4 regions of the Pantoea sp. Lu_F5_004 genome follow, and region 1 is predicted to be linked to each of the others. Evidence: predicted binding sites of a transcription regulator. Region 1 holds the regulator's gene; each other region holds the start of a gene.
The links. Region 1 encodes PhoB, which activates phosphate uptake and scavenging genes when phosphate is short. Its sites were predicted from a motif close to CTGTCATAAAACTGNCNNAT; they were not measured.
Positions count from the first base shown of each region.

Region 2: a site for PhoB is predicted at 4,300-4,319, ahead of glpT (glycerol-3-phosphate transporter). Genes of this name have one in related genera too.
Region 3: a site for PhoB is predicted at 3,456-3,475, ahead of pstS (phosphate ABC transporter substrate-binding protein PstS). Genes of this name have one in related genera too.
Region 4: a site for PhoB is predicted at 3,592-3,611, ahead of pitA (inorganic phosphate transporter PitA). Genes of this name have one in related genera too.

Region 1 is NZ_CP194946.1:3,125,218-3,132,983, reverse strand. It holds gene ACR8BN_RS14660 (DUF4810 domain-containing protein) at 1-253, shown strand, start outside; gene ACR8BN_RS14655 (DUF799 domain-containing protein) at 250-903, shown strand; gene ACR8BN_RS14650 (AAA family ATPase) at 933-4,607, opposite strand; gene sbcD (exonuclease subunit SbcD) at 4,604-5,803, opposite strand; gene phoB (phosphate response regulator transcription factor PhoB) at 6,001-6,690, shown strand; gene phoR (phosphate regulon sensor histidine kinase PhoR) at 6,705-7,766, shown strand, end outside.
Region 2 is NZ_CP194946.1:3,948,428-3,956,193, reverse strand. It holds gene ACR8BN_RS18330 (DUF1460 domain-containing protein) at 1-131, shown strand, start outside; gene rhtB (homoserine/homoserine lactone efflux protein) at 185-808, opposite strand; gene pldB (lysophospholipase L2) at 921-1,934, shown strand; gene yigL (sugar/pyridoxal phosphate phosphatase YigL) at 1,965-2,765, shown strand; gene glpT (glycerol-3-phosphate transporter) at 2,814-4,154, opposite strand; gene ACR8BN_RS18305 (carboxylate/amino acid/amine transporter) at 4,529-5,392, shown strand; gene ACR8BN_RS18300 (DUF1456 family protein) at 5,903-6,382, opposite strand; gene metR (HTH-type transcriptional regulator MetR) at 6,466-7,392, opposite strand; gene metE (5-methyltetrahydropteroyltriglutamate--homocysteine S-methyltransferase) at 7,537-7,766, shown strand, end outside.
Region 3 is NZ_CP194946.1:49,024-56,789, forward strand. It holds gene pstB (phosphate ABC transporter ATP-binding protein PstB) at 1-325, opposite strand, end outside; gene pstA (phosphate ABC transporter permease PstA) at 370-1,260, opposite strand; gene pstC (phosphate ABC transporter permease PstC) at 1,257-2,219, opposite strand; gene pstS (phosphate ABC transporter substrate-binding protein PstS) at 2,307-3,350, opposite strand; gene glmS (glutamine--fructose-6-phosphate transaminase (isomerizing)) at 3,516-5,345, opposite strand; gene glmU (bifunctional UDP-N-acetylglucosamine diphosphorylase/glucosamine-1-phosphate N-acetyltransferase GlmU) at 5,500-6,870, opposite strand; gene ACR8BN_RS00260 (F0F1 ATP synthase subunit epsilon) at 7,031-7,450, opposite strand; gene atpD (F0F1 ATP synthase subunit beta) at 7,475-7,766, opposite strand, start outside.
Region 4 is NZ_CP194946.1:310,430-318,195, forward strand. It holds gene uspA (universal stress protein UspA) at 710-1,147, opposite strand; gene uspB (universal stress protein UspB) at 1,563-1,898, shown strand; gene pitA (inorganic phosphate transporter PitA) at 1,938-3,440, opposite strand; gene ACR8BN_RS01460 (NAD(P)/FAD-dependent oxidoreductase) at 3,684-4,868, shown strand; gene ACR8BN_RS01465 (aldo/keto reductase) at 4,876-5,862, opposite strand; gene ACR8BN_RS01470 (hypothetical protein) at 6,155-6,352, shown strand; gene ACR8BN_RS01475 (hypothetical protein) at 6,354-7,181, shown strand; gene ACR8BN_RS01480 (LacI family DNA-binding transcriptional regulator) at 7,239-7,766, opposite strand, start outside.

The DNA.
Region 1 (7,766 bases):
GGTCTATAGCTACTATCAGCCGGGCAGCGATCCGCTGAAGCAGATCGATGCGCTGAATCTGGACATTGAAAAAGCCCGTGCCGTTAACCAGCCGGTTGCGCCTGGTCTGCATGCCCAGCTTGGCCTGCTCTATGCCAAAACCGGCGATACCAATAAAGCCTTTGGTCAGTTTGCCACCGAGAAGCAGCTGTTTCCCGAATCGGCACCTTACATGGATTTTCTGATGAGTAAAAAACAAGGAGTGGTACGGTGAAAAAACTGATTGCCCTCGGCGGCGTGCTGATGATGCTGCTGCTGACCGGTTGTGCGACGAAAAAACCGTATGACTACAGTGCGTTCCGTGCCAGCAAGCCCGCCTCGATTCTGGTGCTGCCGGCCGATAACACCTCGCCGGATATCAATGCCGCTCACAGTCTGACCTCGCTGGTGACGCGCCCGCTGGCCGAAGCCGGTTACTACGTCTTCCCGGTGGCAGTGGTTGAAGAGACCTTTCAGCAGAATGGCCTGACCAGCGCCAGTGACGTCCAGGCCGTCAGCGCGAAGCGTCTGAATGAGATTTTCCACGCCGACAGCGCGCTCTATATCTCGATCAGCGAATATGGCAGCAGCTATCGGGTCATTGACAGCGTGACGACCGTGACGGCCAAAGCACGGCTGGTGGATCTGCGCAGCGGCAAAGAGATCTGGCAGGGTAAGGCCAGTGCCAGCGACAGTGAAGATGGCAACAACAACAACGGTGGGCTGGTCGGTATGCTGGTCAGTGCGGCAATCAAACAGATTGCCAGCAATGTGACTGACAAAGCGCACACCGTGGCCGGACTGACCAGCAATCGTCTGCTGGCACAGAACGAGCAGGGCGGGTTACTCACCGGCCCTCGCTACAAGCTCGTCAGCGCCCGCTGATTGCACGTAAACGGGCGCTCTGGCGCCCGTTATCCCTGCGGTAGTTCCAGCTGGCTGTAACCCAGCCCATTCATTTTGCGCACTTTAATCTGAACCGGAATGCGCTCCTTCATCGCTTCCACGTGGCTGATCACCCCAATGGTTTTGCCGCTGGCGTTGAGTGCATCGAGTGCGTCCAGCGCGGTGTCGAGCGTCTGCGCATCCAGCGTGCCAAATCCCTCATCCAGAAACAGCGATTCGATGCGCGTTTTGTGGCTGACCAGATCCGACAATGCCAGCGCCAGCGCCAGACTCACCAGGAAGCTCTCGCCACCCGACAGCGTGCGGGTATCGCGCGCCGCATCGGCTTGCCAGGTATCGACCACATCCAGCTCCAGCAGATCCTGCGCCCGTCGCTGCAGCAGATAGCGGCCATGCAGCCGATCGAGCTGACGGTTAGCCAGGGCCACCAGGTGATCCAGCGTTAAGCCCTGGGCGAAGCGCCGGAATTTATCGCCGCTGGCGGAGCCAATCAGATCGTTGAGCAGGCTCCACTGCGCCAGCGTCACACTATCCTGTTCAATCTGTGTCATCAGGCTTTGCTGGCGCACACGAAGGCTGGCATCGCTCTGCAGCTGCTGCTGAATCTGACCCTGCTGGCTGGCGTTGTCGCGCAGTGCCAGCCGTAACTGCTCCAGCTGCTGCGCCAGCGCTTCGGCGGATTCCGGCATCGCAGCGGGTTTCGCCTGCTGATGGGCGCTGAGCCGCTGACGCAGATCTGCCAGTCGCGCCTGCTGCTGCTGGCATTGCTGATCAAGTTGCTGCAGCTGCTGACGCAGTTGCAGAGCGGTTTGCTCATCCAGCAGCGCCGCGCGCAGGCTGGCTTCATCCGCGAATCCGGCACTCTCCAGTGCCTGCTGCAGCGCGCTTTCCGCCTCTGCCAGTCTGCTGTTGAGAGTCTGTCGCTGATTTTCCAGCCCAGAAAGCTCACCCTGCAGGCGACTGACCTCGGCCTGCGCCTGTTGCAGGGCCGTGAGCTGCTGTGCCAGTTGTTCATCAGCCTGCTGAACGCGGGCCTGCATCTGCTGACGGGCGAGGGTGACCTCGCGATCGCCAAACAGCGCCAGACGGGCACGGCGCATCTCGCTGAGCTGCGTCTGGCTCTGGTTTTGTTGCTGCTGACGGGTAGTGAGCTGCTGCTGCTCCAGTTCTGCCTGCTGTTGCAGGGCAGTGAGCTGGGTTTCCCCCTTTAACAGCTGCGGTTGCAGGTTAGCGAGCAACCGCTCACTTTCCTGCCAGCGCTCCCAGCGCCGCTGCTGTTCTGTCAGCCACGCATCGCGATGGGCAGCGTCGGGCAGGGCAAGGTTGTGCGCACTGAACTGCTGCTCCAGACGACTCTGCAATTGCGCCATGGCCTGCTGTTCCTGCTGCTGACGCTGTTGCAGCGCATCCAGCGCCTGCTGCAGGCTGGACAGCGACTGCTGCGCCAGCTGTTCAGCCTGCAAATGCTGCTGCCAGGCCTGCGACTGCTGAAGATGGTAATCCTTTGCGGCCTGACGCGCCTGTTCGGCGGCTTCCTGCGCCTGTCGCTGCTGCTCAAGCTGGCTTTCACGTTCGCTTTGCTGCTGCTCCCACGCGGCTAAGGCATCCCGATCGGCGAGCGGGAAGGTAAGTGCCAGCTCACTGCTCAGCGCCTGCCATTGCTGCTCAAGCCGATCGAGCTGTTGCTGCATCTCCGCGATTTCATCGCGCAGGGTCTGCTGCTGCACGGCTGACTGTTTCAGCTGTTCGCTTTTTGCCGTGCCCGCTTCGCGCAATGCCTCGGTTTGTTGTTGCAGTGCAGCCCGGCGCTGCTGGTTAGCACTTACTTCCAGCGTGCTGTAGGCCTCAACGGCGGGATGCGTGCAGGAGCCGCACAGCGGACAGGGCTGATCGGCGGCGAGCCGGGCGCGGTAATCACTGAGATCGACAATCTGCTGCTCCAGCGCGCAGATTTTTTCGACATCATCCAGCTGCTGTTTTTCGCGTTTCCACGTCTCGCGCAGCGCCTGGAGTTCGGCTTCACTCTGCTGATGCGCTTTTGCAAGCGTAGCCAGCCGCTGCTGGCGCTGGCCCAGCTGCTGATGCAGCGGCTGCCACTGGGTTGAAAGCAGCAGCAGTTGCTGACGAGCCGGACGGCTGTTCTGCAACTGGCTTAATGCCTGACGCACTGCGGCAGGCGGATGCTGTTCCTGTAGCGAAGTTAGTACTTGCTCCGCCTGCGACAGCGCCTGGCGGGCCTGTTGCTCCGCCTGCTGGCGCGGCAGCGCCTGTTCTGCCTGCTGCTGCTGTTCCGCCTGCTGGGTGGCGATCTGTCGCTGCTGCTGCTCGCGCTGTTGCGCCAGTCCGGCCAGGGACGCTTCACGCTGCGCCAGCAGGGCAAAGTTCTCCTGCCACACCGGCAGCGAAGCACCCCATTGGGCGAGATCGGCAAGCTGCTGGCGTAACTGATGCTGTTCAGCAATCGCCTGCTGCCATGCCTCAACCTGGCGCTTCTGCTCTGCCAGGCTGGCCTGTGTCTGGTCGGCATGCTGCTGCTGCCGGGCATTTTCCTGCTGCTGCTCTGCAAGCTGCTGCTGCAGTGTGCTGATCCGCTGATCCAGCGGCAGCACCTGTTCTGTCAGCAGGCTCTCCTGCTGCTGCTGTTCCTGCAGCGCCTGCTGGCGGGCACGCTGGGTGGCCGCGTAGCGCTGCTGATGCTGCTGCTGTTGGCTCTGCGCCTGCTCCTGTGCCGCCGTGAGTTGCTGACAGCGGCTCACGACCTGCTGCTGTTCGGTACGTAACGCGTCGCGCTGCTGCAGTTTTACCCGCAGCTTTTCAGCCGGTTCGCTGCGTGCCAGCCGCTGACGATCGGCTTCTGCCGCCTGGGATGCGGCCTGGGCCTGCTGCAGCGCGATGTCAGCCTGCGCATTTTCCTGCTGTAACTGCTGCGCCTGCTGTTGCCACTGCTGCTGTTGCTGCGCCTGCTGATAGTGCACGCTGAGCCGCTGTTCCGCATCGGTCAGCTCGGTGAGCTGCTGTTGCAGCGCGTCGCGTGCGTCGCTATCCAGCAGCGCCATCGCTCCCGCCTGGCTGCGCAGCAGATCCAGCTGGGTTTTTGCCTCTTTGTGGCGCTCGTAGATGGCGGCGGAAATCAGACCGTAAATTTCGGTGCCGGTCAGCTCCTCAAGCAGTTCCGCGCGCTCACTGGCTTTGGCGTTGAGAAAGGCGGCGAACTGGCCCTGTGACAGCATCATCGAGCGGGTAAACCTTTCGAAATCGAGCCCGGAGAGGGTTTCGATCAGCTTCAGCTTGTCACCAACTTTGTCGGCAACAATGATGTTGTCGGCGCAGCGTGCCAGCTCAACGCGCGGTGCCTGTAGCTTGCCGTCGGCAGTGCCGCGCGCGCGGTTCTGGCTCCAGAAGGCGCGCCAGGCTTCTCCTTTGATCTCAAACTCCACCTCGGCCAGACATTCGGCGCAGTCGCGAGTCATCAGCGCATTCTGGCTCTGGGAAATCGCGCCCAGGCGCGGCGTCTGGTGATAGAGCGCCAGGCAGATGGCATCCAGCAGGGTGGTTTTACCGGCGCCGGTGGCACCGGTAATGGCGAACAGGCCGTTGCTGGCAAAAGGTTCGGCGCGGAAGTCGATGAACCATTCACCGCGCAGGGCATTGAGGTTTTTGAACCGTAGCGTGAGGATCTTCATTGGGTCTCTTCCATGGCGGCCAGCGTCTGGCGGAACAGGGTGGTCATCTCGGCGATTTGTGCCGGTTGCAGCTCCTCATCCAGCGCCAGCCGGCGGGCAAAGACCTCCTCCACCTTCAGCTCACTCAGGGTTTCGTTGTCGAGCCGCGCCAGGCTCTGTTGTCGCTGTTCACGGCTGCGGCGGAGCAACAGGACTTCGACCGGCAGCGTGGCGGTCAGGGTTTCTACCTGACGCTGCAGATCGCTGAGGTACTCCTGGGTGGTGACTTCGATGTCGAGCCAGGTCGGCTTCTCCTGCTCTGCCGTGCTGAAGGCGTTTAACTGCTCTGCAATCTGCGCCAGCGATCCTTTCAGCACCTGCATCGGCTGCGCCTGTGGCACCACCAGCGGCGTGACTGATTGCAGGCCGCTGGTGGTGAGCTCCAGCAGGAAGACGCTTTTTTCTGTGCCCAGCTCATCAAAGCTCAGCGGAATTGGCGAGCCGCTGTAGCGGATATGTTCGCTGCCCGCGACGCGCTGGGCGCGATGAATATGCCCCAGTGCGATATAGTCAGCCGCGGGAAACGCGCTGGCCGGGAAGGCATCCAGCGTCCCGATATAGATGTCGCGCACCGAATCGCTCTGGCTGACGCCGACGGTGGTGAGATGGCCGGTGGCGATAATCGGCAGTGCATGGCCCAGCGCCTGGGCGGCAGTGAAACGCTGATGATAGTGGTGGGCGATCGCTTCCAGCAGCGAGGTCTGCTTGTCGCGTCCCGACTGACCCGCCCGGCTGCGCAGAATATCGCGCGGCCGCAGATAGGGAATCGCACACAGCAGCGCGCCCGGCTCGCCCTGGCGGGTGTTGAGCAGCAGCACATCATCCTTCTCCTGCGGGGTGGCGATCACCCGGGTATTGAGGCAGGCGAGCAGCTCACGCGACTCATTCAGCGTAGCAACGGAATCGTGGTTGCCCGCCAGCACAATCAGCTGACAGCCGCTGGGCTGCAGCGCCACCACAAAGCGGTTGAACATCTCGCGGGCGTAGCTGGGCGGTGTACCGGTATCAAACAGATCGCCTGCGATGATCAACGCATCCACCTGATGCTGTTCAATCTGGATCAACAGCCAGTCGAGAAACGCCTGATGTTCGGCTGCCCGACTTTTGTTGTAGAAGAACTGCCCCAGATGCCAGTCCGCAGTATGAATGATGCGCATGATGAGTCCCTGCCGTTGTGATTCGCCCGGCGATTATACTGGCTCTGCGGCCAAAGCAAAAAATTGTCGCTGCGCTGTCATAAATGATTACCAGTGAGGTTACAGGCAGGTTATGTTTTTCATAAAAGTGTCACAAATCTGACGCATAATGGCGCCGCGAATCTCAGTGACATCCGTCATAATCAGCAGGAGTAATAATGGCTAAGCGCATTTTGGTTGTGGAGGATGAAGCCCCCATCCGTGAAATGTTGTGTTTTGTTCTGGAGCAGAACGACTATCAGCCAATCGAGGCGGAAGATTATGACAGCGCCGTTGGCAAGCTGATTGAACCCTGGCCCGATCTGATTTTGCTGGACTGGATGTTACCCGGTGGCAGCGGTATTCAGTTTATCAAGCACCTGAAACGCGAGGCGATGACCCGCGATATCCCGGTGATGATGCTCACCGCGCGCGGCGAAGAGGAGGATCGGGTGCGCGGCCTGGAAGTAGGTGCCGATGATTACATTACCAAACCCTTTTCACCTAAAGAGCTGATGGCGAGAATCAAAGCGGTGATGCGCCGTATTTCGCCGATGGCCGTGGAAGAGGTGATTGAGATGCAGGGGCTGAGTCTGGATCCCTCCTCACATCGCGTGATGTCCGAAACCACGCCGCTGGAGATGGGCCCCACCGAATATAAGCTGCTGCACTTCTTTATGACCCACCCGGAACGCGTTTACAGCCGCGAACAGCTGCTGAACCACGTCTGGGGCACCAATGTGTATGTGGAAGATCGTACTGTCGATGTTCACATCCGCCGTTTACGTAAAGCGCTGGAAGTGTCCGGCCACGATCGCATGGTACAAACCGTTCGCGGAACAGGGTATCGTTTCTCTGCCCGCTACTAAACGGAGCCTTAACCGTGCTGGAACGCCTCTCCTGGAAGAGATTACTGACAGAACTGCTGCTGGTCTGTCTGCCCGCAGTGCTGCTGGGCCTGCTGTTCGGCGGTCTGCCCTGGTGGCTGCTACTGAGCGTGCTGACGGTGCTGTTGTGGCATTTTCACAATCTGATGCGGCTGTCGCACTGGCTGTGGCTCGACCGCACCATGACGCCACCGGCCGGGCGTGCCAGCTGGGAACCGCTGTTTTATGGTCTTTACCAGATGCAGCTCCGCAACCGGCGGCGACGGCGTGAACTGGGCAATCTGATTAAGCGTTTCCGCAGCGGTGCCGAGTCGCTGCCGGATGCGGTGATCCTGACTACCGAAGAGGGCACCATTTTCTGGTGTAACGGCCTGGCGCAGCAGCACCTGGGTCTGCGCTGGCCGGAAGATAATGGCCAGAACATCCTCAATCTGCTCCGTTATCCGGAGTTCTCCCGCTATCTTCGCCAGCGCGATTTCGACAAGCCGCTGACGCTGGTGCTGAACAACAAACTTCACATGGAGTTCCGCGTCATGCCCTACAGCGAAGGGCAGTGGCTGCTGGTGGCGCGTGATGTCACGCAGATGCATCAGCTAGAAGGGGCGCGCCGCAACTTCTTTGCCAACGTCAGCCATGAATTGCGCACACCGCTCACGGTGCTGCAGGGCTACCTGGAGATGATGAACGACTCGGTGATGAGCGAGCCTTCGCGCAGCAAAGCGCTGCACACCATGTCGGAGCAGACGCGCCGCATGGACAGCCTGGTCAAACAGCTGCTTACGCTGTCGCGCATTGAAGCCGCGCCCGCAATCGATCTGAAAGAGAAGGTCGATGTGCCGGTGATGCTGAAACTGCTGCAGCATGAGGCGGCAACGCTGAGTGGCGGCCGTCACGACATCCATTTCCATACCGATCCCCATCTGAAAGTGTTCGGCAACGATGAACAGCTGCGCAGCGCCATCTCCAATCTGGTTTACAACGCGGTAAACCACACACCGTATGGCACGCGAATTGATATCAGCTGGCTGCGCGGCAAACAGGGGGCCATTTTCCGGGTG
Region 2 (7,766 bases), 820 kb from region 1:
GCCGCTTATGGTTCAGGAACGCCTCTTCGCTGGCCGTTAATCGAAAAGTTGTCGATGCGCCGTTCAGGGAATATATGCGCTCGAAGCCGGGCATCATTGTGTTGCGTGCGGTTCCATTGTCAGCGCCGTAGCGGGGCCAGGGAAGAAGGAATAATCTTTCGCGCCGAATTCGGCGCGAAAGGCGTTAAGCGATTTTTCTGGCACTGGCCAGCAGTGCGCCTACCGCCATAAACAGCCCGCCAAAAATGCGGTTCATTAACTTCATCTGTTTTGGTCCCTTAATCCAGCCCGCAATCCGCGTTGCCAGCGTGGCGTAGCCAATCATCACGATGATATCGACCACAACGGTGGTGACGCCCAGCACCAGATACTGCATAAATAGTGGCTGATGCGGCTGAATAAATTGCGGGAACAGGGCGGCGAGAAAGACGATACTTTTCGGGTTGGTCAGGTTAACCAGCACGGCGCGTTTGAACAGGCGACGACGCGGCATCGCTCTGGCGACCGCATCCAGATCAATGCCACCCGCTGAGCGCCACTGCTGAATACCCAGCCAGACCAGATAGGCCGCACCGGCCCATTTCAGAATCTCAAACGCCAGCAGCGACTGAGAAAACAGCGCACCCAGACCGATGCCGACCAGCACGATATGCAGCGCCAGGCCGACCTGCAAACCGGAGATAGAGGCCACCGTGCCGCGATAGCCGTGGCTGATACCGGTACTCATGGTGTTGATTGCGCCGGAACCGGGCGACAGGCTGAGAATTGTAGTGGTAAGCAGATAGGTCAGCCACCATTCGATGGTCATGGGTCAGGCTCTCTTTAGTAGCGGAATTGTGACACAATACGCCAGAAATAAGCGCGGCGCTACGGCCTGCGCATGGCATTCAGGACTCTGTATCCGGTCATCAGGAGGGCGAATGAATCAACACAAAGCCAGCTGGCTGCGACGAGAAAAAGCCTTTGCTGCCTTCGCTACCGGGCCACTGCTCGATTTCTGGCACAGCCGCGAAGAGCTTGAGTTTACCGGCGTGGGTAATCTGACGCTGCGCTACGTCCGCTTCACATCACCGCAACACAAGCGTGTGATCCTGATTGTGCCGGGACGCATCGAGAGTTACATAAAATATCCTGAGCTGGCGTACGATCTGTTTCACTGCGGATTTGATGTGGTGATCCTTGACCATCGCGGTCAGGGGCGTTCCGATCGCCTGCTGGAAGATTCACACCGTGGCCACGTGGCGGAATTTACCCATTATGTCGACGACCTTGAAACGCTCTATCTGAAAGAGATTATCAGCGGTCACTACCAGCAGCGCTATGCGCTGGCTCACTCCATGGGCGGCGCAATCTTAACGCTGTTTCTGGCGCGTCAGCCGCAGGCGTTTCATGCGGCCGCGCTGGTGGCGCCGATGTTTGGCATTGCTTTACCGTTGCCCTCTTTTCTGGCTCATCGGATTCTGGACTGGGCGGAGAAGCGTCCGGCCATGCGCGATGGCTATGCGCTCGGCACCGGCCGCTGGCGTGCGCATCCGTTTGGCATTAACCGGCTGACGCACAGCACCGAGCGTTATCGGCGAAACCTGCGCTTTTATGCGGACGATCCGGCGATTCGCGTTGGCGGACCAACCTACCATTGGGTACGTGAAGGCGTCCATGCGGGTCGCAACATCATCAGTCAGGTCGATAAAATCACCACGCCACTGCTGCTGTTACAGGCCAGCGATGATCGGGTGGTCGACAATCGTTCGCAGGACCTTTTTTGTGCCGCGATGGCGGCGGCGGGTCATCCGTGTGAGGGCAATAAGCCACGGGTGATCGACGGTGCGCGTCATGAGATCCTGTTTGAAAAGGATGAGATGCGCGCCGAAGCACTCAATGCAGTGGTCGACTTTTTTCCTCGCACCACTGACGTTATTTATCCGACCGGTTAAGGCCGGCAGAACCAGATACCCGAGGTATTCATGTATCACATCGTTGCATCCGATCTGGATGGCACGCTGCTTTCTCCCGAACATCGCCTGACCCCTTTTGCGCGTGAAACGCTGCAGCAACTGGTTGCGAAAGATATTCACTTTATATTCGCCACCGGCCGTCATCATATCGATGTCGGACAGATGCGCGACAGCCTGGCGATTCCGGCCTATATGATCACCTCAAACGGCGCGCGCGTGCACAACGCAGAGGGCGAACTGGTGTTCAGTCATAATCTGGATGAGGATATCGCCAGCGATCTGTTTGGCCTGCAATATCATCACAGCGATATTCTGACCCACGTTTACCGCGACGATGAGTGGTTTGTCAGCCGCTCAAGCCCGGCTGAGCAGGACTATTTCCGCGAGTCGGTGTTCAACTATCAGGTCTATGAGCCGGGTCTGCTGCCAACCGATAATATCAGCAAGGTCTTTTTCACCTGCGAAAATCCCGAGCATCTGATCCCGATGGAACAGGCGATTGAAGCGCGCTGGGGCGACCGGGTTAACGTCAGTTTCTCGCTGCCTACCTGCCTGGAAGTGATGGCGGGCGGCGTGTCGAAAGGGCATGCGCTGGAAGCGGTGGCGAAAACGCTGGGCCACTCACTGGAAAGCTGTATCGCCTTTGGCGACGGCATGAACGATGTGGAGATGCTGAGCATGGCGGGTAAAGGCTTTATCATGCAGAACGCCCATCAGCGGTTGAAAGATACGCTGCCGGAGCTGGATGTGATCGGTTCAAATGCCGATGATGCCGTGCCGCAGACGCTGCGCACGCTCTATCTTGCTTAAGCCGTCTGCGTAAAAAAGAGCCGGACATCCGGCCCTTTTTTATTGCCGTCAGGCAGAGGTCTTTTTGTGTTTGTGTTCGCTGACCATGGTCAGTAACAGCAGGATAACCGCCAGCACACAGCCAGCAATCATCACCATGAAGCCGCCGTCCCAGCCGAAGTAATCGACGGTGTAACCGACAATGGCGCTGGCTGCCACCGATCCACCCAGATAGCCGAACAGGCCGGTGAAGCCCGCCGCCGTCCCCGCCGCTTTTTTCGGCGCCAGCTCCAGCGCGTGCAGACCAATCAGCATCACCGGACCGTAGATCAGGAAGCCAATCACAATCATACAGGCCATATCGACGCCAGGATTGCCCGCCGGGTTGAGCCAGTAGATCACGGTCGCGATGGTTACCAGCGTCATAAAGAACACCCCGGTCGCACCGCGATTACCGCGGAACACTTTGTCCGACATCCAGCCGCACAGCAGCGTCCCGGGGATCCCCGCATACTCATACAGGAAGTAAGCCCACGACGATTTATCCAGCGTGAAGTGTTTTACTTCTCTGAGATAGGTCGGCGACCAGTCGAGAATGCCGTAGCGCAGCAGATAAACAAATACGTTGGCCAGCGCGATGTACCACAGCAGCTTGTTCGGCAGTACATATTTCATGAAGATCTGTTTAGCCGTCAGCTCCTCTTCGTGGCTGGCATCGTAGTCGGGCGGATAGTCGTTTTTGTACTCTTCAATCGGTGGCAGACCACAGGATTGCGGCGTATCGCGCATCAGCGCAAAGGCCAGAATAGCAATGGCGATGGCGCCAAACGCCGGCATATAGAGAGCCGCTTTCCAGTCGTTGAACCACGCCATACCGAGCAGGAACAGCAGAGGCGGAATACCGCCGCCGACATTATGGGCGCAGTTCCAGACCGAAACGATCCTGCCGCGCTCCTTCTGCGACCACCAGTGAACCATGGTACGTCCACAAGGTGGCCAGCCCATGCCCTGGAACCAGCCGCAGATAAACAGCAGCACGAACATCACCATGATGCTGGAGGTGGCCCAGGGCACGAATCCCATAATCAGCATCACTGTCGCGGCCAGAATCAGGCCTGCCGGTAAGAAGACGCGCGGGTTTGAGCGGTCAGAGACCGATCCCATGATGAATTTTGAAAAGCCGTAGGCGATAGATATCCCGGATAAGGCAAAACCGAGATCGCCACGTGAAAAACCCTGCTCTACCAGGTAGGGCATGGCGAGTGCGAAGTTTTTTCTGACCAGATAGTAGGCGGCGTAACCAAAGAAGATCCCGATGAAAATTTGCCAGCGCAGACGACGGTAGAGCGGATCAACGTGATCCTCCGCCACCTGCGGCTGACGTGGTGCAGGTTTAAAAATGCTCAGCATCAGTGAGGCCCTCCAGGGCACATTATGGTTTTTAATTCCCAGCAGGTTGGGGCAGGAAAAGAGCAGAAGAAAATGGACGCAGAATGTTCCATTTCGCGCAAAGAATAGTGTTAGTTGCGCAACGTTACTGTGATGAATGACACATTTGTTACACTTTTATTACATTCTGGAGCGGAAGTGATCATGTGATGGATCATTTCGCGCATTTTATCTGGCTGAAAGATCTTTCTGCAGACAGTTATGTCAGGAAGCGAAAGCCCTTTTCCGATGGGCATTCTGATCGCCTGTTTTGTAATCAGATGTCAACCAGATTTCACAGCCTGATGGCAGCACATTGTTTACACTGACGGCCTGTTAATTTCGGGGTCGTCACCGTGTTTTTATTGATTATTACCACCATTCTGTGGGCCTTTTCGTTCAGTCTGATCGGCGAATATCTTGCCGGGCAGGTGGACAGCTGGTTCTCTGTACTGATGCGACTGGCGCTGGCTGCGCTGGTATTTTTACCTTTCCTGCGCTGGCGTGGTCATCGCCCTTCAACGCTGTTGCTTTACATGCTGGTCGGGATGCTGCAGCTGGGCGTGATGTATCTGCTGAGTTTTGAAGCCTATCTCTACCTTAGCGTGTCGGAATTCCTGCTGTTTACGGTGATGACGCCGCTTTATGTGACGCTGATTTACGATCTGATCAGCCGTCGTCCACTGCGCATCGGCTATATCTTCAGTGCACTGCTGGCTGTGGCAGGTGCGGCGATTATTCGCTATGACAAAGTCAGCGATCATTTCTGGTTTGGTCTGCTGTTAGTGCAACTGGCAAACATCTGCTTTGCGGCGGGAATGGTGGGCTATAAGCGTCTGCAGGAGACCCGCCCGATGCCGCAGCACGCGGCCTTCTCCTGGTTCTATCTGGGTGCGGTGTTGATTGCGGTGATCGCATGGTGTGCCTGGGGCAATCCGCAGAAGTTGCCGACCACCTCATTGCAGTGGGGCATTCTGGTCTGGCTGGGCATTGCGGCTTCTGGTCTGGGCTATTTTATGTGGAATTATGGTGCGACCCAGGTCGATGCCGGTACGCTGGGCATTATGAATAACATGCACGTTCCTGCCGGGCTGCTGGTGAATCTGGCTATCTGGCAGGAGAAACCGCACTGGCCAGGCTTTATTGCGGGCGCACTGGTGATCCTCGCCTCGCTGTGGGTGCACAAGCGCTGGGTGGTGGGGCGCAGTGACCGATCATAAACAGGGCTGTTGCATGGGTGCGGCCTCCCGGGCTGGCGCGTCCGATCGCGAAGGAATCTCACATCCCTGTTGATCGGCCGGGCCATCCCTGGCCCGGACGCTTCGCTCTTCAGACGCGCCAGCCCGGGAGACTTAACAGCATCATCGCAGTTGAACCAGGGGCTCAGAGCGAATATGAAAGAGGGGATGGCGCGCTGAAACGTAGAGCATTCGCGATGGAGTTGGCGTGTGCGATCGTGAAGGAATCTTACAGGATGGTTCAGAAACGCGCCCGGCGCTTTTTCCCCCTGCGACGAACGCTCCACCGATGACCCGCTTTCACTCCCCAGCGCTGGCCTGGTGTTGCTGATTAAAAAGCCATGAAGAAGCTTGAGGGAAGAGGTGGCGCAACTGAGGAGCAAAGCGTCCGAGCCAGGGATGGCGAGGCCGTGCTGCATGGATGCAGGCTTTCTTTGCGATCAGATGCGCCACTCTGACCACGCAGGTACCCGAAGCGATCAGCCACAGACGTTAAGCAGGCTTCTCACTCTTAGGACGCTGAATCATCGCCAGCCCTTTCAGGAAGTTACGCAGAATCTGATCGCCGCATTCGCGGTAGTTCTTATGATCAGGTTTGCGGAAAATCGCACCAATCTCAGCCTGTGAAACGGTAAAATTCACGCGCTTCAGTACATCAGGAATATCGGTGGTTTTCAGATCAAAAGCGATACGCAGCTTTCTCATGAAGATGTTGTTGGTCATCTTGCGCTCAATCGACGGTGCGGGCGCATCTTCACTTTTACCGCGACGGTAGAAGATCAGGCCATTCAGGAAATAACCCATCAGCACATCGGGGCAGGCACGGAACGCAGCATCGTCATCTTTTTTCAGCCACGCCTGAATATCCGCCAGCGGCACGTCACATTGCGCCAGCGCAAAAATCTCCACCATTTTGGCATCGCTCAGGTTGAGCATGTAGCGCACGCTGCGCAGAATATCATTGTTAGTCATGGTGAAATCTTCTCGTGGTCAGTCGACAGGCTGCGCATTATAGGGGATTTTGCCCGCCTTCGCGCAGGTTTGTGCCCGCCAGATTACCGCTGCAACACCGCACCGGGCAGCGCGGCGTCGCGCACAAAAGGCAGATGCTCACAGGCGTGCTGACGGGCAAAGCGGATAAACGCTTCCAGCACCGGCTGACGTTGCTCCCCTTCGCGCACGGCCGCATAAAGACGGCTCCACAGGCCATCACCCAGCGTGCGGGTGACCACCAGACCCTGCTTCTCAAAACTCTCCACCACCCAATGCGGCAGCGCGGCAATCCCCATACGCGCCGAGACCATCTGAATCATCAGCAGGGTGTTATCCACACTTTTCAGTGCCGGACTGACGCCTGCGGGCTGCAGAAAGTGACGCCAGATATCCAGACGCTGACGCTGCACCGGATAGATCATCAACACCTCATCGGCTAGATCTTCCGGCGAAATCTGCTCAACCTGCGCCAGCGGGTGATCCGTTGCCAGCACCAGACGTACTTCATAATCAAACATCGGGGAGTAGAACAGACCCGAGCGCGCCAGGATATCGGAGGTCAGCACCACATCCAGCTCACCCTGTTGCAGGGCGGGTTGAGGATCAAAGGTCACGCCCGATTTGAAATCCATCACCACCTGCGGCCAGCTCTGGCGGAATTTATCCAGCGCGGGGGTCAGCCACTGAATGCAGCTATGGCACTCTATCGCCACCCGTAATGTGGTCTGATGCGGCTCATGGCAGGCCTGCAATGCCTGCTGAATCTGCGGCAGCACCTGCTCGGCCAGCTGCAGCAGAATATCGCCCTGCGGCGTAAAGCGCAGCGGCTGACTTTTACGCACGAACAGGCGGAATCCCAGTCGCTGCTCCAGATCGCTGAACTGATGAGACAACGCCGATTGCGTCTGATGAAGCTGGGCCGCGGCCGCCGCCAGCGAGCCCGTATTGCGCAGAGCCTGAAGCGTCCGCAGGTGCTTGAGTTCGATCATGAGAGTCCTTCACATCGAAAATGAACATATTGCGCTTGAGCAATATACAGTACCCGCAGAGTATAGCAGTGTAAACATCTGGACGGCTAAACATCTTTGGCTGCCCATTTAAGCCAAAGTGAAAGATTATCTGGAGAACAGCACATGACTATCCTGAACCATACCCTCGGCTTTCCCCGTATTGGCCTGCGCCGTGAACTGAAAAAAGCGCTGGAGAGTTACTGGGCTGGCGACAGCACGCAGCAGGCGTTACTGGCGACGGGCCGTGAGCTGCGTGCGCGACACTGGCAACAACAGAAAGAGGCGGGCGTCGATCTGCTGCCGGTCGGCGATTTCGCCTGGTATGACCATGTGCTGACCACCAGCCTGATGCT
Region 3 (7,766 bases), 1.0 Mb from region 1:
CATAGATCGACATCGGGAACGGCGTAGGCTTCTGAAACACCATGCCGACCCGGGCGCGCAGCAGCGCGATATCCTGCTGAGTCGCCAGAATATTTTCGCCATCCAGCAGAATGTCCCCTTCAGCCCGCTGGTCAGGATAGAGCGAGTACATTTTGTTGAAGGTCCGCAGCAGGGTCGACTTACCACAGCCCGATGGCCCGATAAACGCGGTCACCTGATTCTTAGCGATATCCAGATTGATGTTCTTCAGCGCATGATATTTGCCGTAATAGAAGTTCAGATTACGGACCTGAATTTTATCGGCTGATGCTGTCGCGATACTCATAATTCATCTCTCTTATACGGCGCCGCACAGGGCCGCGCCGGAAATTAACCGTGTTTACCTTTGGCGAAAATCACCCGCGCCACGATGTTCAGCACCAGCACGCACAGGGTAATAATCAGCACGCCCGCCCAGGCCAGGCTCTGCCATTCTGCGAACGGGCTCATGGCGAACTTAAAGATGGTGACCGGCAGGTTCGCCAGCGGCTGCATCATGTCGGTGCTCCAGAACTGGTTCGAGAGCGCCGTAAACAGCAGCGGTGCCGTTTCACCTGCAATGCGGGCAATCGCCAGCAGCACACCCGTGATGATGCCGGAGACCGACGCTTTCAGGGTGATAGACGCGATCATCTTCCACTTGGGCGTACCCAGCGCGTAAGCCGCTTCACGCATGCTGTCTGGCACCAGTCGCATCATATTTTCGGTGGTACGAATCACAATCGGCACCTGCAGCAGCGCCAGCGCAATCACCCCGGCCCAGCCGGAGAAGTGCTGCATCTGCGACACCACAAGGGTGTAGACGAACAGGCCGACCACAATCGAGGGTGCCGAAAGCAGAATGTCGTTAATAAAGCGGATCACTTCTGCCAGTGGCGACTTGCGCCCATATTCCGCCAGATAGATACCCGCCATGATGCCCAGCGGTGTGCCGAAGAAGGTAGACCAGAAAATCAGTAATCCGCTGCCCGCCAGGGCGTTAGCCAGCCCGCCGCCCGCAGTATTGGGTGGCGGCGTTGATTCGGTGAACAGTGACCAGGAGAGCCCATCCACGCCGCGCGATACGGTGGTGAACAGGATCCACACCAGCCAGAACAGGCCAAAAGCCATGGTCAGCAGCGACAGCGTCAGCGCAATTTTATTTTTAGTGCTGCGCCAGGACTGCATTTTGCGGCGTGATGCGTCCAGTTCGGCGCGCGCCTGAATTTCAATTGTGGTCATGAGCGAGCTCCTTCACTTTTCGCCAGCCGCATAATCATCAGCTTTGAAATCGCCAGCACGATAAAGGTAATCACAAACAGGATCAGTCCCAGCTCCATCAGCGCGGCGACATGCACGCCCGATTCGGCTTCAGCGAACTCGTTGGCCAGCGCCGAGGTGATGCTGTTACCCGGCATAAACAGCGACGGGCTGTCGAGCTGGTAGGTGTTGCCGATAATAAAAGTCACCGCCATGGTTTCACCCAGCGCACGACCCAGTCCGAGCATCACGCCGCCAATCACGCCATTTTTGGTAAAGGGCAGTACGATGCGCCAGATCACTTCCCAGGTGGTGCAGCCGATGCCGTAGGCTGACTCTTTCATCATCACCGGGGTCTGCTCAAAGACGTCGCGCATGACCGAGGCGATGTAAGGGATGATCATGATCGCCAGAATCACACCCGCCGCAAGGATGCCGATACCGAAAGCGGGGCCGGAGAAAAGCTCGCCGACAATCGGAATGCCCGATAGCACGTCATTGACCGGTGTCTGGAAGTATTCGGCAAACAGCGGCGCGAAAACAAACAAACCCCACATGCCATAAACAATACTGGGAATGGCCGCCAGCAGCTCAATGGCGGTGCCCAGCGGGCGACGCAGCCAGCCTGGCGCAAGTTCGGTCAGGAACAGCGCGATACCAAAACTCACCGGTACTGCGATAATCAGGGCAATAATGGAGGTCACAAGGGTGCCGTAGATCGGTACCAGTGCACCAAATTGTTCGTTGGGCGCATCCCAGGTTTTGGTCCACAAAAAGGCGAAACCAAACTTCTGGATGCTGGGCCACGAGGAGATGATCAGGGAGACAATAATGCCGCCCATCAGTAACAGGACAATCAGCGCAGCCAGCCTGACCAGCGCGCCAAAAATTCTGTCACCTTGTTTGCCTGGGGCTTTGAATGCCGGCTTCGTTGCAGCCATAGAAGTCTCAGTCTTCAGAAGTTATCAGGACGGCATGACGCCGCCCGTTGAGTCTGACCGGACTGCTGTCCGGTCAGGGTCGGTCAATTACTGATAAAGCGCTTTACCAGAACTGTCTTTGATGTTGGCTTTCCAGGCGGCGCGAATCTGTTCAGTCACGCTCTCTGGCAGCGCAGCATAATCCAGCGCTGTGGCGGTTTTGCTGCCGCTTTTGTAAGCCCAGTCGAAGAATTTCAGTACTTCAGCGCCTTTGGCCGCATTAGCCTGATCTTTGTAGATCAGAATAAAGGTGGTTGACGAGATTGGCCAGGCATCAGCGCCCTTCTGGAAGGTCAGATCCTGCGCGAACGATTTACTCCAGTCAGCGCCTTTCGCGGCATTACTGAAGCTGGTTTCGCTTGGGGCAACCGCTTTGCCATCAGCATCGATCAGTTTGGTGTAGGTCAGGTTGTTCTGTTTAGCGTAGGCGTACTCCACGTAGCCGATTGAACCCGGCAGACGCTGAACAAAGGCGGCGACGCCGTCGTTGCCTTTACCGCCCAGACCGACCGGCCAGTTAACGGTGTTACCTTTACCAATTTTGCTGTTCCAGTCCGGGTTCACTTTCGCCAGATAGCTGGTGAAGACGAACGAGGTGCCTGAACCATCAGCGCGACGTACCACGTTGATGTTGGTCTCTGGCAGTTTCACGCCTGGGTTAAGTTTGGCAATCGCCGGGTCGTTCCACTTTTTGATGGTGCCAAGGTAGATATCACCGACGGTTTTGCCATCCAGCGTCAGCTGACCTGACTTGATACCCGGCAGGTTAACCGCCAGTACCACGCCACCGATCACGGTCGGGAACTGGAACAGGCCATTTTTCTGCAGATCTTCATCTTTCATTGGCGCATCGGATGCACCGAAATCGACGGTTTTGGCGATGATCTGTTTCACGCCGCCAGATGAACCGATACCCTGGTAGTTAACTTTGCTACCGGTGGCTTTTTGATATTCTGCTGCCCACTTGGCATAAACCGGCGCCGGGAACGTCCCGCCTGCGCCAGTGAGATCGGTTGCCGCAAAAGCAGATACCGCGCTTACGGCGAAGGTGGTGGCGAGGATTCGGGCTACGGTGCTACGCATCAGTGTCATATTCCCTCCAGGGGAGAAAAGTCAGGCTTGGGGCCGTTTTAGTAAGAATCTGTGATTGCTGCAGGAGGGAAAATAGGACAGTTTGATGACAGTGAAATGTACGAAATATGACAGTTATATGACAAAGGGCCGGAGCAAAGTGGGCCCGCGACGGGGCCCACCCGGTTATTCCACAGTAACCGATTTTGCCAGGTTACGTGGCTGATCGACGTCGGTCCCTTTGATCAGGGCGACGTGATAGGAGAGTAGCTGTAGCGGCACCGTGTAGAAGATGGGCGCAATGACCTCTTCGACATGCGGCAACGGGATAATCTTCATTCCGTCACTGTCGCTGAAGCCCGCATCCTGATCGGCAAAGACATAAAGCAGGCCACCGCGTGCGCGTACCTCTTCGATGTTGGATTTGAGCTTCTCCAGCAGTTCGTTGTTAGGTGCCACCACGATCACCGGCATGTCCGCATCAATCAGCGCCAGCGGGCCATGTTTCAGCTCGCCTGCGGCGTAGGCTTCCGCATGAATGTAGGAGATCTCCTTGAGCTTCAGCGCCCCTTCCATGGCAATCGGATATTGATCGCCACGACCCAGGAACAGTGCGTGATGCTTGTCAGAGAAGCCTTCTGCCAGATTTTCAATCAGCTTATCCTGCGCCAGCATCTGCTCAATCCGGTTCGGCAACGCCTGCAGTGCATGAACGATCTCATGTTCAGTCTCGGCAGACATCCCTTTCAGACGGCCCAGTTTCGCCACCAGCATCAGCAGCACCGCTAACTGGGTGGTGAACGCTTTGGTAGAGGCGACGCCAATTTCGGTGCCCGCTTTGGTCATCAGTGCCAGGTCAGATTCCCGCACCAGTGACGAACCGGCCACGTTGCAGACCGCCAGCGAGCCCAGGTAGCCCAGCTCTTTAGAGAGACGCAGCGCCGCCAGGGTATCTGCCGTTTCACCCGACTGCGACAGGGTGATCAGCAGGCTGTTTTTGCGAACGGCTGATTTGCGATAGCGGAACTCCGAGGCAATCTCGACATCACAGGGCAGGTTTGCCAGCGACTCAAACCAGTAGCGTGACACCATGCCGGAGTTATAGGAGGTGCCGCAGGCGATAATCTGGATATGCTCAACCTGGCTCAGCAGCGCTTCTGCGCCCGCGCCCAGTTCGCTGAGATCAACCTGACCCTGGCTGAACCGACCGCTCAGGGTACTTTTCAGCGCCATGGGCTGTTCGTAGATCTCTTTCTGCATGTAGTGACGGTAAATGCCTTTGTCACCGGCGTCATATTGCAGGTTCGATTCGATCTCGGCACGGGTCACGGTGTTGCCTTCACGGTCGATCACCGTGACATCGCGACGGCTGATCTCGGCGATATCACCCTCTTCCAGATAGATGAACCGACGGGTCACCGGCAGCAGAGCCAGCTGATCCGAGGCGATAAAGTTTTCGCCCATGCCACGACCAATCACCAGTGGGCTACCGGAACGGGCCGCCACCAGCAGTGACGGATCGCGGCTGTCCATGATCACCATGCCATAGGCACCGCGCAGCTGCGGAATCACACGCAGCACCACTTCACGCAGCGAACCGCCCTGCTTCTGCTCCCAGTGAACCAGATGCGCCACCACTTCGGTGTCCGTTTCAGAGGCAAAGACGTAACCGCGCGCGATCAGTTCAGCGCGCAATGGCTCATGGTTTTCAATGATGCCGTTGTGCACGATGATGATGTGCTCTGAGACGTGCGGATGCGCGTTCGCTTCCGACGGTTCGCCATGGGTAGCCCAGCGCGTGTGCGCGATGCCGGTGCCACCAATCAGCGGTTGCTGCTCAGCGGCTTCCGCCAGTTTCTGCACTTTCCCTAAACGCCGCAGGCGCGTGACGTGCCCCTGACGATCGACCACGGCCAGACCGGCCGAATCATATCCGCGATATTCAAGACGACGCAGACCTTCCAGCAGAATCTCTGCGATATCACGTTGCGCTACTGCACCAACAATTCCACACATAATGATGTTTTCCTGACTACATGGCTTTTCGCCACTTCTGTTGTCATGCGACCTGATATCCGGCTTTGCCGGTTCCCCGAGCCTTGTAGAGAGTGGGGATTATAGTTTTGGCACTGCACTGCATCGGCCCGCATTAAAGCGGGCCGTTAAAAATTTATTTTTTCTTCACCGGACGCTGCCAGTCCGCTTTATGATTCTGCTCTTTACGGTTATAGACCAGACCGGCCTGGGTCACATCTTTCATGATGGTCGTGCCCGCCGCAATGGTGGTCCCTGCCGCGATGCTGACCGGCGCCACCAGCTGGGTATCTGAGCCCACAAACACATCATCGCCAATCACGGTTTTGAATTTGTTCGCACCGTCGTAGTTGCAGGTAATGGTGCCTGCACCGATATTTACGTTGTCGCCAATCTCCGCATCACCGAGATAGGAGAGGTGCCCCGCTTTCGATCCTCTGCCCAGACGCGCTTTCTTCATTTCGACGAAGTTGCCCACGTGGGCGGCATCGGCCAGTTCGCTGCCAGGACGCAGACGGGCAAAAGGTCCGACGGTGCAGGCAGTGGCGAGATTCGCATCCTCGATCACCGAATAGGGACTGATTTCACAGTCATCTCCAATCACGCTGTTTTTGATAATGCAGCCTGCGCCGATTCTGACGCGTGCACCCAGCGTGACCTGGCCTTCAATAATGACGTTGGTGTCAATTTCAACATCCCGCCCGTGCGTCAGCGTCCCGCGCAGGTCAAAACGGGCCGGATCGCGCAGCATCACGCCAGCCAGCAGCAGTTTTTCCGCCTGTTCAGCCTGGTAAGTGCGCTCTAATGTCGCCAGCTGCAGCCGGTTATTGACGCCATCAGTTTCACTGATGCGTGCAGGATGAACCGCGTTGATCACACGACCTTCCTGATGCGCCAGCGCGATAATATCGGTGATGTAATACTCACCCTGCGCATTATTGTTGGTGAGCTGCGCCAGCCAGCGTTTTAAATCGCCGCCGTTGGCGATCAGAATGCCGGTGTTAATCTCTTTAATGGTGAGCTGTGCCGGGCTGGCATCTTTCTGTTCGATAATACCGGTGATGGTGTCGTTCTCACGCACAATGCGGCCATAACCGGTTGGGTCGTCCAGTACCACGGTAAGTAAGCCAATGCCGCCCTGCGGTTTGGCTTCGCGCAGTCGCTGTAGTGTCGCCTGAGAGATGAGCGGCACGTCGCCGTAAAGCATCATGATATCTTCATCATCAGCGAATGCGGGCGCTGCCTGCTGCATCGCATGGCCAGTGCCGAGCTGCTCGGCCTGCAGCACCCAGTTGAGCGTGCTGTCAGTGAGGGTCGCCTTCAGGCGATCGCCGCCGTGACCATAAACCAGATGAACCTGCTGTGCACCCAGCCCCTTAGCCGCGTCAATCACATGCTGAACCATGGGTTTGCCTGCCAGCGTATGCAGAACTTTAGGCAGATCGGAATACATACGGGTGCCCTTGCCAGCAGCAAGGATCACCACACTCATCGCACTGTTAGACATAACTATCCTGAGTGAATTTTTACGGGTGAAAGTAAAACGGTTTGGGATTGAGATTACTACATTTTTCTCAGGCCGAAATTAGGCGGACAGGCAGATCAGGCGCAGCAGACAAAAAAAATGCCAGCCCGAGGGCTGGCATTTCATGACGCATAAAGCTGGATTACATCGCTTTTTTGGTCAGTTCGATCACGCGCAGTTTAGCAATGGCTTTCGCCAGCTCGGCAGAGGCCTGAGCATAGTCCACGTCGCCGTGGCTGCTGTTCATATGGTCTTCTGCTTTGCGTTTTGCTTCCAGAGCGCGCGCTTCATCCAGATCGGTACCGCGGATAGCGGTATCGGCCAGAACGGTGCTGCTGCCCGGTTGCACTTCCAGCACGCCGCCAGAGAGGTAGATATACTCCTCTTCGCCATGCTGTTTCACGATACGGATCATTCCAGGCTTAATGGCAGTCAGCAGCGGCGCATGGCCAGGGAAAATCCCCAGTTCACCTTCGCTACCTGACACCTGAATTTTCTGTACCAGACCAGAGAACAACTGCTCCTCTGCGCTGACCACATCCAGGTGATAAGTCATAGCCATAATCTTCCTCCCGGGAAACCGTTATTACAGTTTCTTCGCTTTTTCCACGGCTTCTTCGATGGCGCCAACCATGTAGAAGGCCTGCTCTGGCAGGTGGTCAAACTCACCTTCCATGATGCCTTTAAAGCCACGGATAGTGTCTTTCAGCGTCACGTATTTGCCCGGTGAACCGGTGAATACTTCTGCAACGAAGAACGGCTGAGACAGGAAGCGCTGAATCTTACGCGCACGTGCCACCAGCAGTTTGTCTTCTTCAGACAGCTCATCCATACCGAGGATGGCGATGATGTCTTTCAGTTCCTGATAACGCTGCAGC
Region 4 (7,766 bases), 1.3 Mb from region 1:
AAAATATTTAAGTTGAGTGGTCGAGGACAACCTATGCCCTCCCGAGGTGTTTATACTAATTTTTCTGTAGTGGTTAACAGAAATTGGCTACGTTTTTTTTAAAAAATCGCCCCAGTTCATTTGTCATCAAACTACCATCACAGTGATGAGGTTTGGGTTGGCTGTAACATGCCATGATATAATTTGCTATCGCTGTACTGGCTTAGCCAAAATTAGCATATCCATTATCCGGGAGACACTCCATTTTCAGACTTCTGAAGAACTGAACCATCGAACTATTATCCCAGAAATTTCCTCTGCGACTCAGGCTTAACTTTATCTGATATCTCTACAATAAAGGTCTGAAGTTCCCGCTGGTATAGTGGCTCAGTGATACAGTGCATTAGCGGGCTTCCTCGCGCGTTCAGCCCATAGACAGTGCTATACCGGTCAGCGCAGAGTTCGAAAAAGATGACATTGCCCGGGCAACCGGTTTGCGGGAAAAGAGATTAATATCCTCTTTGATTTTAAGGCTTTTAGCCAGTTAAACTCTCATGGCTTTGAGTTTCTTTTCATCCATAATTTGCCTGTCTTCGTTGTTGGAACCAACATATCGAAAACAGGCGTATACATAATTTAAGTTATAGGCTCAAATGAATTTGTATTCATTAATGTGGCCTAGTGGCCGGCATTGGGCATAGCGCCGGCTTTTTCCGTTTAAGCGATTTAATTACTCGTCCTCTTCATCGCGCAGCGGCACAATCAGCATGTCGATATGCACGGTGTTGATTAGCTGACGGGCTGAGGACATCAGCTTGCTCCAGAAATCCTGATGATGACCACATACCACCAGGTCAACGTCATATTTCCTGATCGCATCAACCAGAACCTGGCCGAGGTCACCACTGCCGCTCAGCGTCTCACTGATCGGATAGCCCGCCGCATCTGACAACCCTTTCAGTGCTGCATGCGTTTCTTCAGAGATGCGCTTCTGCATATCCCCTAAGTTGACATCAATCAGGCCGGTATAGAGGTCTGAGTAATTCACATCAACGTGAATCAGGGAAATTCTGGCATCGTACGGACGAGCCAGCGAGACGGCCTTATCCACCAGCAACTGGCTTTCGGGAGAAAGGTCTACTGCAATCAGGATATGTTTATAAGCCATGATAAAACTCCTTTCACGAGATTAAGGATGGCATCCGGTGTTCCTGCCGCGTCACAGCTTAGCGAATCCCTTGCGCGAGCGGGCGATGAGCGCCACCAAAGTGTCTACCTGCATTGCAGGTGATGATATTGTTATGACCTGAGTATAGCCTTCTCTCACTGCAAATGCTGCTGTTGCCGCCTGGCTTATGAATAAGATCAAGGCTATGCCAGATTTACTCGCGCTGAACGAAAATCATCGTTGGAAAAAATGTAAAGAATTCTCCTACACTGAAAAAAGGCGGTCCGGTTCGCAGCCGCTCAGGGGGTCGAAAAACTTTCGCAGTCCGGTGATTCAGTGGCTGGTTTTTTCTGCAGGCGGGCTCCGTGTCAGACACGGGGTCTGTTACTGCGATTCCAGTCGGGAGGGGGAGAATATGATCAGCACTATTGCGCTTTTTTGGGCTCTTTGTGTGGTGTGTATCGTGAATATGGCGCGCTATTTTTCGTCTCTACGCGCGCTACTGGCGGTATTACGGGGTTGTGATCCGCTGCTGTATCAGTATGTCGATGGGGCGGGGTTCTTCACCTCTCACGGTCAGCCGAGCAAGCAGGTGCGACTGGTCACCTACATTTGGGCAAAACGCTATCTTGATCATCACGATGATGAATTTATCCGGCGCTGCGAGCGGGTGCGGGGGCAGTTTGTGCTGACCAGTGCGCTGTGCGGACTGGTGGTCATCAGTCTGGTGGCGCTGGCGATCTGGCATTAAAAAAGGCGACTTGCGTCGCCTTTTTTTAGCTGGCTGGTATCACACCAGTTTTAAAGCAATCCAGTAGAGCGAACCTGACAGCAGAATACAAACCGGCAGGGTGAAGATCCACGCCATGGCAATATTCTTGATGGTCCGGCTCTGCAATCCGCCACCGTCGACCAGCATGGTACCGGCCACCGATGAAGAGAGGATATGCGTGGTGGAGACGGGCATGCCGGTATAGCTGGCAACGCCAATCGACAGCGCGGCGGTCACCTGTGCTGACATTCCCTGCGCATAAGTCATGCCTTTTTTACCAATTTTCTCACCAATGGTGGTGGCAACGCGACGCCAGCCGATCATGGTGCCGATGCCCAGCGCCAGCGCCACGGCCACAATAATCCAGATTGGCGCATACTCGATGGTGCCAAGCAGGTCGCTTTTCAGCTTATTGAGGAAGCGTTTGTCATCTGGCGTGGTTTCCTGCAGACGAGCCGCTTTATCGGCGGTATCTGAGATACACAGCAGCAGGCGACGCATCTGACCGCGCTGATCAACCGTCAGCTGATCGTAGCTCTGCAGATTATTCAGCAATACCTGAGCACGCTGTACCGCCTGCAATGCGCGCGCGCTGTCACAGTGGAATTCCTGCGAGCTGGTTGCGGGCACTTCTTCCGGCGTGGGCAGCTTAGGCGGTGCCATCTGGATGATGTGCGTCAGCGCGGCGTTATGCTGCTGGTAATACTGCTCCAGGTGATTGACCGCATCGCGGGTGCGCGTGATGTCATAACCTGAGGCGTTCATATTCACCACGAACCCGGCTGGTGCCACGCCAATCAGGACCAGCATGATCAGGCCAATGCCTTTCTGACCGTCATTCGCACCGTGCGAATAGCTCACGCCAATTGCCGAAACAATCAGGGCGATACGGGTCCAGAACGGCGGCTTTTTCTTGCCGTCGATCTTCTCGCGGTCGGCAGGCGTCATATGAATACGCGCACGCTTTTTGGTATTGCTCCAGTAGCGACGCAGAATAAAGATTAGGCCGCCCGCCATCACCAGGCCGACAATCGGCGACAGGATCAGAGAAAGGAAGATGTTCAGGACTTTCGGGATATTGAGCGCGTCAACCACCGAGGTTCCGCTCATCAGGGCGTTGGTCAGACCGATACCGATAATGGCGCCGATCAGCGTATGGGAGCTGGAGGCCGGCAGACCGAGATACCAGGTGCCGAGGTTCCAGATAATCGCCGCCAGCAGCATAGAAAACACCATGGCGAGACCGTGAGCCGATCCAACATTTAACAACAGATCGGTGGGAAGCATATGAACAATAGCGTAAGCAACACTCAATCCACCGAGCAGCACGCCAAGGAAGTTGAATACACCCGCCATCACCACAGCAAGCTGGGCACGCATGGCACGCGTATAAATGACCGTCGCAACTGCGTTGGCCGTGTCGTGGAAACCGTTGATCGCTTCGTAAAACAATACAAACAGCAGGGCAAGAACCAATAACAGGCTAGTACTGAGGTCTAGACCAGCAAACAGATGTAGCATAAACGTTACGCCATTTTTGGAGGACATGAACGCGGCGCATTATCCGCGACAACGTGCTGTATGGGAAAGGAAAATATAGCGCTAATTTAACCTTTCTTCGTAAGGGTTAAGGGTAACTCAACGAAAAAGGGTTAGATATTAGACAGATACAATATGACACATTTACGGCAATTTTTTGACGCTGGCGTCTCAGTGAGCAGATCACTACAATCTGCGCCTTTCCAGTAAAGTGAGTGAGTCGTAGTGGAACAGTTTGACGTTATCATCATTGGTGCCGGAGCAGCAGGGCTGTTCTGCGCCGCCCAGGCCGGACAGCGGGGGCGCCGCGTGTTACTGCTGGATAACGGCAAAAAGCCAGGACGCAAGATTCTGATGTCTGGCGGGGGCCGCTGCAACTTCACCAATCTCTACACTGAACCGGCGGCGTATCTGTCGCACAATCCTCATTTCTGTAAATCGGCGCTGGCGCGTTATACCCAGTGGGATTTCATCGATCTGGTTAACCGCCACGGGATCGCCTGGCACGAAAAAACCCTGGGCCAGCTCTTCTGCGACGACTCCGCCCAGCAGATTGTCGATCTGCTGCTGGCCGAATGTGACAAGGGCAATGTCACCCTGCGGCTGCGCAGTGAAGTGCTCAGCGTGGCGCGCGATGAAAGCGGTTATACACTGCAACTTAACGGCAGCACGGTTCAGGCGGAGAAGCTGGTCATCGCCAGCGGCGGTCTGTCGATGCCTGGCCTGGGTGCCACGCCGTTTGGCTATAAAATAGCGGAGCAGTTCGGGCTGAGCGTCTTTCCGACGCGGGCGGCGCTGGTGCCCTTTACCCTGCACAAGCCGCTGCTGGAGCAGTTGCAGACGCTGTCAGGCGTCGCGCTGGAGACCACTATCGATGCGCAGGATGGCACCCGCTTCAAAGAGGCAATGCTGTTTACTCACCGCGGCCTCTCCGGCCCGGCGGTGTTACAAATCTCCAGCTACTGGCTACCCGGAGAATTCGTCACCATCGATCTGTCACCTGCCACGCCGCTTGAGGCGTTTCTGACGGCGCAGCGTGAAGCACATCCGAATCTCAGCCTGAAGAACAGCCTGGCGAAAATCCTGCCGAAGCGCCTGGTGGAAGTCCTGCAGGCGCTGAAGGTGGTGCCGGATATCACCCTGAAGCAGCTCAACAGCAAACAGCAAACCGAACTGGTGCAGACGCTGCACGCCTGGCGCATCCAGCCAAACGGCACCGAGGGATATCGTACTGCGGAAGTGACGCTGGGCGGCGTGGATACCACCCAGCTCTCCTCAAAAACCATGGAGGCGCGCGCGGTGCCGGGACTTTACTTTATTGGTGAAGTGGCCGATGTCGCCGGATGGCTGGGGGGATATAACTTCCAGTGGGCGTGGAGTTCCGCCTGGGCTTGCGCCCAGGCGTTGTAACGCGCGTTTACCAGCGCTGATGGACGTGAGGCGCGATCTTCTCCTGATAGATCTCTTTCAGCGCCGTCATCGTATCTGCAGAGAGCGCATCGACGTCGCTGGCGCGGGCATTGGCTTCAGCCTGTTCGCGGTCTTTCGCACCAGGAATCACCACGCTGACATCCTCGTTCATCAGGATCCAGCGCAGCGCAAACATCGCCATGGTGGTATCGCCCGTGACAAAGCGGCGAATCTCCTCAACCGCCTCCAGCGCCACCTCATAAGGCACGCCGGAAAAGGTCTCGCCTTTATCAAATGCTTCGCCATTCCGGTTAAAGGTGCGATGGTCGTCAGCGGCAAAGACGCTGTCGGCGCGCATTTTGCCGGTCAGTAAGCCTGAAGCCAGCGGCACACGGGCGATGATTGCCACATCACGGCGTTTCGCCTCACGCAGCAGCAGTTCCGCCGGACGCTGGCGGAAAATGTTGTAGATCAGCTGAATCGACGAGACGCTGGGAAATTCCAGCGCCTTCAGACCTTCCTCGACTTTCTCAACGGAAACGCCGTAATGACGGATTTTTCCGGCGGCAACCATCTCATCCATCACTGCAAACACGTCCGGGTTGTAGTAGACCTCGGTCGGCGGACAATGCAGCTGCACCAGATCCAGCGTTTCGGTTTGCAGATTTTCGCGTGAGCGTTCGATAAACGCGTTGAGGTTTTCGGCGTTGTAGCCCTCAGCGACGTGCGGCGAAAGGCGACGCCCCAGCTTGGTCGCTACAAACGGGCGCTCACCGCCGCGCTGATTCAGCACCTCTGCGATGATCTTTTCGGAGCGGCCATCGCCATAAACATCGGCGGTATCAATAAAGGTGATGCCCGCATCCAGCGCGGCGTTGAGCGCGGCTTTGGCATCCTCCATGCTTACTTCTCCCCAGGTTCCGCCAATAGCCCATGCGCCAAAGCCAATTTCGGAGACGCGCTGACCGGTACGGCCCAGTGTTCGTAGTTTCATGCAAACATTCCTCGATGCGTTTCAGACAGGGTGACAGAAAGCGGCTAACCATTGAGCTTAGCGCTTCCTGACGGAGAGGCGATTTCACGTCGTCGCAGGCCCGCCCAGTGAAAATGCGATGCGGCGACGCCAGGCTGCTGGTTACGTTGAAGATTTCAGTGAAAAACGGCTTCAGTTGTCTGGCTGCCGCTTCGCTAATTAATTGATTTTAAGAAATTTCACCCGAAATTAAACAGGCGAGAGTGTGGATTCGGTCACATACTTCAATTTTCAGGCCAATAAGTGGATCGCCATGTTTAAATTTGTTAAGTCGGTCTTTGCCAGTCCCGAGAAGTTTTTGCAGATCATGACCCGTCAGGATATCAACGATTCTATCGCTGAAGGTGAGCGCATCATTATTGATGAAAACGGCAATATCTCGGTCAACACGCTGAGCGAGGAAGTCCATGAAGATTTTGCCCGCCACGTGAATACGTTAAAGGGAGTGTGAGGTGGGTACCGCAATATTTATGGTGTTGATGGTCAGTGGTTACTGGTACACCAGCCGTGATTTGAACAGCCGCTTTAAAATCCGTCGTTCGTCGGGCTGGGATGTCTATTTCCTGGTCGCGCTTTACGGTTGTATTTTCGTCCTGCAGGGTGTGTTCGCGACCGGCATCGTCTGGTTACTGCTGCTCTGTATCTCCGGCATCGCCAACGCTGTCCAGATGATCCCCGGCGTTCATCTGAAGTGGCAGGTGGAGTTTATGAACTGGAGCTTCCTGGGCATCCAGGCTCCGGTGGTGATCATGCTCGCCTTTGCCATTCTGCTCTGTCTCTATCGCTCAAACTGGGCAGGCAGCGCACGACTGAACGTCTCCGGTCGTAAAGACCTCTATCAGCGACTGTCACGCTCCAATGGCGTGGAGCAATTATTGTTTCAGTGTATGGAAGAGGGCGAACTGGCGTGGATTACGCTGAAGTCGCGCCGCATCTACATCGGCATGGTTCATGCTTCAACCTTTGAATATGAGAGCACCAAAAACATCGTGCTGATCCCGATGCTGAGCGGATATCGCGACAGCAAGACGCTGAAGCTGGCGGTGGAACATAACTACAGCAAATGGTACGCCGAGCATGGCATCACGCTCGACTCGAAACCCAAAGATGCGATGTCGTTCCGTAAAGTGATCATGGTTGACCAGATTGAGAGTCTGTCACTGTTCGATCCGGCCAGCGCCACGGCGCTTTCGATGGGACATCCGCAGGAAGTGGAGAAGAGTCAGGGTAATGAAGATGGCGACAGCCCGGACGATGAAAGCCGGGATACCGCGGGTTAATCGAGCCCAATCTGTTTCCCTTAATGACAGGCTTCACCAGGGGAAACAGATTCCACCTCACACCATATTTTCCGCCGTAAACAGCCGAAAGGCCACTTTGCCCGCCTGATAGACATCTGGTTGATAGCCGGTTTCGAGATGACTCAGCATCAGATCAATCGCTAAACGGGCATGCTGCTGAGCATGCTGATCCAGGGTAAAGGCCACTTCATCGTTCAGCAGTAGCTGGCGGGTGACATCATAAAGCTCATGGGTGATGTAGGTGCATTTACCCAGTAACTGGTGGGCGCGCAGGGTGTCGCTGACATCACTATTCCCCATGCCGGTGTTATAGACCCCTGCAATCGCCTGCGACGGACGCAGATGGCGGGCCAGCTCACTGCGGATGGTCTCCCGCTGATCCTGACCCGACAGCACTTCACGCAGATGACGCTGCGGCGCGCGTTGCTCCATGGCCTCACGGAATCCCGCGATACGCTGACGATGGGCGCGGTAATCAAAACGGCCACTGACCATCATAATGTCGCCGGGCTGATTCACTGTCTTACTCATCAGCAGTCCGGCTGTGCGTCCCGCCTGATACTG